Aquibium oceanicum: one gene and its partners. The protein of the gene in region 1 binds, or shares a complex with, the protein of each later gene. Links are inferred from orthologs where the notes say so. Each region holds a gene or a part of one and is shown on either strand. Other genes may lie near its edges. The genes, in order: secY, secG and secA.

Region 1 (3,125 bases):
CATCAAGTATTCTACGCTGCAGGCGCGCCGCGGTGCCGCCGTTGCCGAAGAATAGCGCCAGCGCTGAAGAGGAACGACTGACATGGCTGACAAGAAGACGGGCAAGACCCTGACCGTCGAGCAGATCGGAAGCCCGATCCGCCGTCCGGCCGAGCAGCGTGCGACGCTGATCGGCCTTGGTCTCAACAAGATGCATCGCCGCCGGACGCTGGAGGATACGCCTTCGGTCCGCGGTATGATCGCGAAAGTTCAACACCTCGTCCGCGTCGTGGACGAGGCTTGATCGACGCGGGAGAAAGACAATGAAACTCAACGAATTGCGCGACCGCGAAGGCGCGACCCATTCGAAGAAGCGTCTCGGCCGCGGTATCGGATCCGGTTCGGGCAAGACCGGCGGACGCGGCGTCAAGGGCCAGAAGGCCCGTTCGGGCGTCGCGATCAACGGCTTCGAGGGCGGCCAGATGCCGCTCTATCGGCGCCTGCCGAAGCGCGGCTTCAAGAACATCTTCGCCAAGGACTTCAACATCGTCTCGCTCGGCCGCATCCAGACCGCGATCGATGCGGGCAAGCTGGACGCATCGGCCACCATCACCGCCGATACGCTCGTCGAGGCCGGCGTGCTGCGCCGTGCCAGGGACGGCGTGCGCCTCCTGTCCGACGGAGACCTGAAGGCGAAGCTGAGCTTCGACGTCGCGGGCGCGTCCAAGGGCGCGATCGAGAAGGTCGAGAAGGCCGGCGGTTCGGTCAAGCTTCCGGAAAAGGCCGCGAAGTAGCGCGACCGGCGAGCGGCGGAGCGACCGTCGCTTGCATGTCTGATGGTCGGAGCCTATTTCGGGGCTTCGCAGATGCGCGCCGCCCCCACGGGCGGCTCGTCTGCGTCACGAAGCGGAGAATTCTTCATGGCATCTGCTGCTGAGCAACTCGCCTCCAATCTGAATTTTGCGGCTTTCGCGAAAGCGGAAGACCTCAAGAAGCGGATATGGTTCACGCTCGGTGCGCTGCTGGTCTATCGTCTCGGTACCTACATTCCGATTCCCGGCATCAATCCGGACGCGTTCGCACAGGCCTTCGAGCAGCAGTCGGGCGGTGTGCTCGGCATGTTCAACATGTTCGCGGGCGGCGCCGTCGAGCGCATGGCGATTTTCGCGCTCGGCATCATGCCTTACATTTCCGCCTCGATCATCATGCAGCTCATGACGTCGGTAATCCCGACGCTCGAGCAGCTGAAGAAGGAAGGCGAGCAGGGCCGCAAGGTCATCAACCAGTACACGCGCTACGGCACCGTGCTGCTGGCGACCGTCCAGGCCTACGGCATCGCCGTGGGGCTGGAGAGCGGCGCCGGAATCGTCACCGATCCGGGCTGGTTCTTCAAGATGTCGGCGGTCATCACGCTGGTCGGCGGCACCATGTTCCTGATGTGGCTCGGTGAGCAGATCACCGCCCGCGGTATCGGCAACGGCATTTCGCTCATCATCTTCGCCGGCATCGTCGCGGGGCTGCCCTCCGCACTCGGCGGAACGCTCGAACTCGGCCGCACCGGCGCGCTGTCGACGGGCATCATCCTCGCCATCATCGTTCTGGCGATCGCGGTGATCGGGCTCATCGTCTTCTTCGAGCGCGCCCAGCGACGGCTTTTGATCCAGTATCCGAAACGCCAGGTCGGCAACCGGATGTTCCAGGGCGACACGTCGCACCTGCCGCTGAAGCTGAACACGGCCGGCGTCATCCCGCCGATCTTCGCATCGTCGCTCCTGCTTCTGCCTGCCACGCTGGCCGGTTTCTCGAACACGGAGAACCTTCCGGGCTGGGCGAGTGGCGTGCTGGCCACGCTCGGCCATGGCCAGCCGCTCTACATGATCCTCTACGCCTCGCTGATCGCGTTCTTCGCGTTCTTCTACACGGCGATCGTGTTCAATCCGAAGGACACGGCCGACCAGTTGAAGAAGCATTCGGGTTTCATCCCGGGCTACCGGCCCGGCGAGCGCACGGCCGAGTACATCGACTACGTCTTGACCCGCATCACGGTCGTGGGCGCCATCTACCTGGTCCTGGTCTGCATGCTGCCTGAGTTCCTGATCTCGGCGACGGGCGTGCCGTTCTACCTTGGTGGCACTTCGCTTCTGATCGTGGTGAGTGTAACGCTCGACACGGTGGCGCAGGTCCAGGGTCATCTGATCGCGCATCAGTACGAGGGGCTGATCAAGAAGTCGAAGCTCCGCGGAGGAAAGAGGGGACGATGAGGCTGATACTGCTCGGACCGCCGGGGGCGGGGAAGGGGACGCAGGCGCAGCGACTGGTCGAAACGCACGTCATTCCGCAACTCTCCACCGGAGACATGCTGCGCGCCGCGGTCAAGGCGCAGACGGAAGTCGGCAAGAAGGCCAAGGCCGTCATGGACGCCGGCGAACTCGTGTCGGACGATATCGTCAACGCGATCGTCTCCGAGCGGATCGACGCGGACGATTGCGCGCGCGGCTTCATCCTGGACGGCTATCCGCGCACACTGGCGCAGGCCGACGCGGTCGAGGAAATGCTGCGGCAGAAGGGGCTAGGGCTGGACGTGGCGATCGAACTCGTCGTCGACGACAAGGCGCTGGTCGGCCGCATCGCCAAGCGCGCTGCCGAGACCGAAGCCGCCGGACTGCCCGTCCGCAAGGACGACAATCCGGCGATCTTCGAGGAGCGGCTGCGCGAGTACTACAAGAAGACCGCGCCGCTGATCGGCTACTACCATGCCAAGGGACTCCTGACCGGGGTCGACGGCATGGCGGAGATGGATGCCGTGACGGCATCGATCGAGAACATCCTCGACGGTGTCACGCGCAAAAACTGACGCGGCACAGTTGACGGGGCGGACGCGCTGGACTATAGCGCCACGTCTCCCAACCAGACCTGCCGTCGGATGGGCCTTTGTGGCGCGTCCGCGGCTTTCAATGGGAAACCCCGCAGGGGCCGGCCTCCACCGGACGCGGGAACCTTGAATGCGCCGACCGGTCTCGCGACGATTCCGGCGGCCCAAATGGAGAAGAAGATGGCCCGTATAGCAGGCGTCAACATACCGACCAACAAGCGCGTCGTCATCGCGCTGCAGTACATCCACGGCATCGGCTCGAAGTTCGCCCAGG
Region 2 (3,145 bases), 460 kb from region 1 along the record:
CGATCACCTGCCCGAGCACCTGGTTGTCTAGGCCGAACGCCACCGCCTGCTCCCGCGTGATGCGTCCGCCGAACTGCTGGGAGATCGCCGAGAGCTGCCGGTCGTAGGCCAGCCTGTAGTCGATCGCCGACACCGTGGTGTCTCCGGCCGTGACGACGTCGCCGCCGGTCGTCCCGGCGAGCTGGCCGGATATTCCCCAGACGGCGAAGCTGAGGACCAGGAGCAGAAGCAGGAGCTTCGCCACCCAGGTTCCGGCCGCCGAGCGTAGTGAATCGAGCATCTGAGTTCCGAATTCGTGACAATTGTCGCGCAAGAAGGCGCGCATTCAGGTGAGCAAATAGACTCCTTCGAGGCGGGTGTCGATTGCTTTATGGTGCCGATTTGGTAGGAAACCCGCGCATCTCCTCGTTTCCTATCGGGATTTCAATCATGACCAAGGGCATCCGGCCGCTCGTCGCGGGCAACTGGAAAATGAACGGGACCGGCGCCTCGCTGGGCGAGCTACGGTCGATCGGCCACGGCTTCATGAGCGGGCTGGATACCGAGACGGATGCACTGCTGTGCGTGCCTGCCACTTTGCTGTGGCGAGCCCACGAGATTCTCTCCTCCACGCCCGTCCGCTGCGGCGGACAGGATTGCCATGCACGCCCGAGCGGCGCCCATACCGGCGACATTTCGGCGGAGATGCTGAAGGATGCCGGCGCGAGCCACGTCATCGTGGGGCATTCCGAGCGGCGGGCCGACCACGGCGAGACGGACGCGCAGGTCCAGCTGAAGGCCGAGGCGGCCTGGCTCGGCGGCCTGACCGCCATCATCTGCGTCGGCGAGACGCAGGCCGAACGCGACGCAGGCAGGACGCTCGACGTTCTCTCCCGGCAGGTCGCCGGATCGGTGCCGCCCGGCGCCACGCGCAAGAACACCGTCGTCGCCTACGAGCCCGTCTGGGCCATCGGGACGGGCCTGACCCCAACCGCCCGGGACGTTGCGCAGGCGCACGCGCACATCCGCGCGGAACTGGGAAAGAAGATGAACGCCGAAGCCGCCACGACCCGCATCCTGTATGGCGGTTCGGTCAAGCCCTCCAACGCGGTCGAGCTGATGTCGGTCGACAACGTCGACGGCGCGCTCGTCGGAGGAGCGAGCCTCAAGGCCTCGGACTTCCTGGGAATCGCGGAAGCCTACAGGTCGCTGTAGACGGCGGGAGCGCCCGATTTCGTTTGACACGAAGGTGCGGGACACCCACATCCCGCCGTGCCTGCGGGCACTTGCACTTGGAAACCCCGCAAAAGGCGTGTATTGAGCCGCGTCTTCTCCCAAGGCGTCGTACTTGCCGGAAAATTTCCGCGGATTGGAAATATGGAAACCATACTCGTTGTCATCCACCTGATGATCGTCCTTGCGCTGGTCGGCGTCGTCCTTCTGCAGCGTTCGGAAGGCGGCGGTCTCGGCATCGGCGGCGGGTCCGGCTTCATGACGGCGCGCGGTGCCGCGAACGCGCTGACGCGCGCGACGGCCATTCTCGCGGCAGCATTCTTCGTCACGTCGCTCGGGCTCACGTTGATTGCGCGCTACGGCGAACAGCCGATCGACATCCTCGAACGCCTGCCCGCGGGCCAGCAGCAGCAGGAAAACGGAACGGGTAGCGGCGGCGGTGTGCTCGACCAACTCGGCGGCAGCGATACGCCCGCGCCGGTCGAACCGGCGGCGCCCGCGGGTCCGCAGGTGCCCAACCAGTAGTCGTCGTCTTCTGATGCAATGAAACGGCCGGTTGTCCGGCCGTTTCTTCATGTCGAAGGCATTTCCTTTCTTAGACTGTTGTTTTGCTGCAACCCTTTTTCCTCGGTTCGCTCTTTGGAGCTGGCGAACCGACGAAGTTCGTTGAGAAAATTGATCTTTCTCCGCTATTATGCCGCAGCTCGCGGATAGGGATTTTCCAGACCGTCCGAGCTGTAGCGAAAGATGGATCGAGACGATGCGTTCAGGGCGTGTGTTGCTTGCATTGGGATTGGCCGCCGCGGTGGCGCTTGCCGCATTCGGACCGGCGCGTGCCGAAGGTGACAGGTTTCGTTTCTCTCCGCCGCCCCTGTCCCTGAAGAAGGAGCCGGCCAAGTCCGAGAAGGCAAAGCTCGCCTCGAAGGAGAAAACGAAGGCCGTTGCCGAGCGCCAGAAGGCGTCGGAAGCCCGGAAGGCGCAGCCCAGCGTTCCCGTCCCGACCGTCGCCGAGGTGGTCTCCAGCGGCAACAACGGCGAACTGCGTAGCACCGTGGAGCAGCAGACCGGCCTGTTCGGCGGCCTCTTCGGCAGCCCGGCCTCGCGGCTGCTGCCCCAGACCGAAGCACTCGACGGCGTGCTGGAGCAGACGCAGAAGGGCCGGAAATTCGCGGTCAAGGACGAGTTTGTTCCCCAGACCGTCGCCTTCTCCGGATATCAGCGCGGAACCATCGTGATCGATACGGGCAAGCGCTTCCTCTATCTGGTGGAAACGCCGACCAGCGCCCGCCGATACGCCATCGCGGTCGGACGGGAAGGCCTGGAGTTCAAGGGTACGGCCAAGGTCGGCGACAAGCAGGAATGGCCGCGCTGGATCCCGACGCTCGACATGCAGAAGCGCGAGCCGAAGAAGTACGGGCAGTACAAGGACGGCATGCCCGGAGGTCCAGCAAATCCGCTCGGTGCGCGCGCCATCTACCTCTACCAGGGCAAGAAGGACACGCATATCCGTATCCACGGCACGAACCAGCCGCAGACCATCGGCACCAATTCGTCGAACGGCTGCTTTAGGATGATCAACGAGCACGTGATGGACCTTTACGGCCGCGTGCGGGTCGGCACCGAAGTCGTGGTGCTCTGACAGAGTTCCCGCGGCCCGCATCCGCCGGGCCGCGACCTTCGACTGTTTAAGACCCGCATCGTGACCTGTCGCGGCTTGGCTGGAGAAGTTTACGCTGGCCGCGCGCGCTCTGCGATTGCCTGCACATCGACACCCTTCGGCAGGTTACCGAAAAAGTGGCCCCATTGCCCGGCGAGGCGTGACACGCAGAACACTTCCGCCACCGCAGCCGGCGCGTGCCTGACGAGCAGGACGCCCTGAAGCACGGCCATCCTCCGCGCGCACGATCGGTGACGAGGAGATCAACATCTTCCA
Region 3 (3,432 bases), 1.4 Mb from region 1 along the record:
CCTCCGTGACGTCGGCGCCGTTGACGGTCGCGATCACGGTGTCGGGCGACGGGGTCTCGGGTGCCGCCGCGGCCGGGGTCTCCTGGGCCGGGGCAGTGCTGTCCTGCGCGAGCGCGCCGAGCGGCGCTGCGACGGACAAGCCCGCGGCCAACGCACATGCGGACAGGAGACGAAGGTCGAAAGGCACACGCATGGAGTTTCTCCAGATGGAAATGACGAAGGCGCAGCCTGTCGCGCCCGAATGAGGCGGAAATTGGCGGCCCGGGCCGCTCGCGGTCAGCGTTGACATCGCTTTCGCCCCCTCTTATCTGTCCTTCGTCCCTGCGTCCAGAACCGTTTCCGGGCGCTTTTTTGATTGTGGATCTGCCCTAAACTCCATACCAGGCACGGTCCTGCCGGTTCCGGCCGGAAGATGTTTCTGTTCGAAAGGACCAGCTGATGGTCAGTCTCGGTGCTCTCGCCCGCAAGGTATTCGGCTCCTCCAACGATCGCCGGATCAAGGGACTTCGTCCCCGGGTGGAGGCGATCAACGCGCTCGAAGCGGAGATGACGGCGCTGTCCGACGAGGCGCTGAAGGGCAAGACGGCCGAGTTCCGCGCCCAGATCGCCGAAGGGCGGTCGCTCGACGATCTCCTGGTGCCCGCATTCGCCGTCGCACGCGAGGCGGCGCGCAGGGCGCTGGGGCTGCGGCCCTTCGACGTCCAGCTCATCGGCGGCATGGTCTTGCACGACGGCGGCATCGCCGAGATGCGCACCGGCGAGGGCAAGACCCTGGTGGCGACGCTTCCGGTCTACCTGAACGCGCTGGGCGGCAAGGGCGTGCATGTCGTCACCGTGAACGACTATCTCGCCACCCGTGACTCCGAATGGATGGGCCGCGTCTATTCCTTCCTGGGGCTTACCACCGGCGTCATCGTGCATGGCATGTCGGACGAGCAGCGCAAGGCCGCCTATGGCTGCGACGTGACCTACGGGACCAACAACGAGCTCGGTTTCGACTACCTGCGCGACAACATGAAGTACGAGCGCGCCCAGATGGTGCAGCGCGGTCACAATTACGCGATCGTCGACGAGGTGGACTCGATCCTGATCGACGAGGCGCGCACGCCGCTGATCATCTCCGGGCCGCTCGAGGACCGCTCCGACCTCTACAACCAGATCGACACGTTCATCCCGCTGCTCAGCGATCCAGACTTCGAGGTCGACGAGAAGCAGCGCACGGCGACCTTCACCGAGGAAGGCACCGAGAAGCTGGAGAACCTCCTGCGCGACGCCGGGCTGCTCAAGGGCGCGTCGCTCTACGACGTCGAGAACGTTTCGATCGTCCACCACGTCAACAACGCGCTGAAGGCGCACCGGCTGTTCCAGCGCGATAAAGACTACATCGTCCGCAACGGCGAGATCGTCATCATCGACGAGTTCACCGGGCGCATGATGCCCGGCCGCCGCTATTCCGAGGGCCTGCACCAGGCGCTGGAGGCCAAGGAGCACGTCAAGGTCCAGCCCGAAAACCAGACGCTGGCCTCGATCACCTTCCAGAACTACTTCCGCATGTATTCCAAGCTGGCCGGCATGACCGGCACGGCCTCGACGGAAGCGGAGGAGTTCGGCAACATCTACGGGCTCGGCGTCTCCGAGATCCCCACCAACCTTCCCGTGGCGCGCCTGGACGAGGACGACGAGGTCTACCGCACCGTCGAGGAGAAGTTCCGCGCCATCGCCCGCGAGATCAAGGACGCCCATTCCCGGGGCCAGCCGATCCTGGTGGGCACCACGTCGATCGAGAAATCCGAACTGCTCGCCGAGCGGCTGCGCAAGGAAGGGGTGTCGACCTTCGAGATCCTGAACGCCCGCCACCACGAGCGCGAGGCGCAGATCGTCGCCCAGGCCGGCAAGCCGGGCGCCATAACCATCGCCACCAACATGGCCGGACGCGGCACCGACATCCAGCTCGGCGGCAATGCCGACATGCGCATCGCCCAGGAACTGGCCGACATGCCCGAGGGCGCCGAGCGCGCTGCGAAGGAACAGGCGATCCGCGACGACGTGCAGCGGCTGAAGGCCGAGTCGCTCGCCGCCGGCGGGCTCTACGTGCTGGCGACCGAACGCCACGAATCGCGGCGCATCGACAACCAGCTGCGCGGCCGCTCCGGCCGCCAGGGCGATCCCGGCCGGTCGAAGTTCTTCCTGTCGCTACAGGACGACCTGATGCGCATCTTCGGCTCCGACCGGATGGACGGCATGCTGCAGAAGCTCGGCCTCAAGGAAGACGAGGCCATCATCCATCCCTGGATCAACAAGGCGCTGGAGAAGGCTCAGAAGAAGGTCGAGGCGCGCAACTTCGACATCCGCAAGAACCTGCTCAAGTACGACGACGTGATGAACGACCAGCGCAAGGTCGTGTTCGAGCAGCGCAAGGACCTGATGGACGGGGAGAACCTCTCCGAGACCGTCGGCGAGATGCGCCAGGACGTCATCGACGACCTGGTGGCCAAGCACATCCCCGAAAACGCCTATGCCGAGCAGTGGGACGTCGCCGGCCTGAAGGAAGGCGTGCGCTCCTTCCTCAACCTCGACCTGCCGGTCGAGGAGTGGGCGCAGGAGGAAGGCATCGCCGAAGAGGCGATCCACGAGCGCATCACGGCCGCCGCCAACGCGGCGGCGAGCGAGCGGGCCGAGCGCTTCGGCGGCGACGTCATGGTCTATGTCGAGAAATCGATCCTGCTGCAGACGCTCGACCATCTGTGGCGCGAGCACCTGGTCAACCTCGACCACCTGCGCTCGGTGGTCGGTTTCCGCGGCTACGCCCAGCGCGATCCGCTGAACGAGTACAAATCGGAAGCCTTCGAGCTGTTCCAGGCGATGCTGGGCAACCTGCGCCAGGCGGTTACGGCACAGCTGATGCGCGTCGAACTGGTGCGCGAGGCGGCCGACGCCCCTCCCCCGCAGGTCCCGCAGGGCGAAGGCCACCACACGGACGCGACGACCGGCGAGGACGAGTTCGACGAGGCCGGAGACACGGCGATGCTGGTGCGCCAGGAGTCCAACCGCATCGTGCCGGCCGAGCAGCGCGATCCCAACGATCCCTCGACCTGGGGCAAGGTCGGCCGCAACGAGGCCTGCCCCTGCGGCTCGGGCAAGAAGTACAAGCACTGCCACGGTACCTTCGCCTGAGGCGAGGCGCTCCCGCCGCGCCCTTCGATCCGGTTCCCCGTACAGCAGCCACCCATAGGCGCTGGTAGCGTTGGGCGTCCGTGTTCGCTGGCGAATGTCTCAGTGGAACTGGTTGTTCACGCTGAAGTCGCAGCCCGACTGCCCATATTGATAGCCGCGCGTGGAGTTGTCGTAGCAGTCGAATCCGTCGACAAGCTCGGATTCGTAGAAGCCGATCGAAGTATAGTTACTGACCAGATTGAGCAGACGATTGCCGGC

What was found.
Region 2: secY (region 1) and secG share a complex: the UniProt entries of both Escherichia coli proteins name them as parts of the sec protein translocase complex. The link is inferred for Aquibium oceanicum from one-to-one orthologs.
Region 3: the proteins of secY (region 1) and secA are in contact, whole or in part, in a crystal structure (PDB 3DIN), measured with the Thermotoga maritima proteins. The link is inferred for Aquibium oceanicum from one-to-one orthologs. Residues at the interface, in WP_004081795.1 of Thermotoga maritima: Glu108, Gly109, Glu110, Glu111, Ala236, Glu237, Arg238, Arg239, Ile240, Thr241, Ile242, Gln243, Tyr244, Ala245, Arg246, Arg247, Val248, Thr249, Gly250, Arg251, Arg252, Val253, Tyr254, Gly256, Ala257, Ser258, Thr259, Tyr260, Leu261, Pro262; in WP_004082002.1 of Thermotoga maritima: Glu261, Ala262, Arg263, Lys300, Ala301, Arg302, Thr303, Ile304, Ile305, Leu323, Tyr324, Asp325, Pro326, Val329, Ser330, Tyr333, Ile336, Lys340, Phe345, Val349, Glu363, Phe364, Tyr374, Ser375, Gly376, Gly377, Glu393, Ile395, Thr482, Ser483.

What each region holds. Positions count from the first base shown.
Region 1 is NZ_CP018171.1:3,300,308-3,303,432, reverse strand. The notes cover bases 95-3,069. They hold secY (preprotein translocase subunit SecY), read left to right. Parts: upstream 95-899; coding sequence 900-2,240; downstream 2,241-3,069. Other genes in these bases: rpsM (30S ribosomal protein S13), read left to right, coding at 3,032-3,069; BSQ44_RS16135 (adenylate kinase), read left to right, coding at 2,237-2,833; rplO (50S ribosomal protein L15), read left to right, coding at 303-773; rpmD (50S ribosomal protein L30), read left to right, coding at 95-283. Outside these bases: rpsE (30S ribosomal protein S5), read left to right, coding at 1-55; more of rpmD, read left to right, coding at 83-94; more of rpsM, read left to right, coding at 3,070-3,125. UniProt on the Escherichia coli protein: The central subunit of the protein translocation channel SecYEG. Consists of two halves formed by TMs 1-5 and 6-10.
Region 2 is NZ_CP018171.1:2,835,659-2,838,803, forward strand. Bases 52-3,046 are described here. They hold secG (preprotein translocase subunit SecG), read left to right. Parts: upstream 52-1,356; coding sequence 1,357-1,737; downstream 1,738-3,046. Other genes in these bases: BSQ44_RS13860 (SurA N-terminal domain-containing protein), read right to left, coding at 52-280; tpiA (triose-phosphate isomerase), read left to right, coding at 430-1,194; BSQ44_RS13875 (L,D-transpeptidase), read left to right, coding at 1,973-2,851. Outside these bases: more of BSQ44_RS13860, read right to left, coding at 1-51. UniProt on the Escherichia coli protein: Subunit of the protein translocation channel SecYEG. Overexpression of some hybrid proteins has been thought to jam the protein secretion apparatus resulting in cell death; while this may be true it also results in FtsH-mediated degradation of SecY.
Region 3 is NZ_CP018171.1:4,719,835-4,723,266, forward strand. The notes cover bases 93-3,374. They hold secA (preprotein translocase subunit SecA), read left to right. Parts: upstream 93-438; coding sequence 439-3,174; downstream 3,175-3,374. Other genes in these bases: BSQ44_RS23005 (peptidylprolyl isomerase), read right to left, coding at 93-193; BSQ44_RS23015 (right-handed parallel beta-helix repeat-containing protein), read right to left, coding at 3,274-3,374. Outside these bases: more of BSQ44_RS23005, read right to left, coding at 1-92; more of BSQ44_RS23015, read right to left, coding at 3,375-3,432. UniProt on the Escherichia coli protein: Required for protein export, interacts with the SecYEG preprotein conducting channel.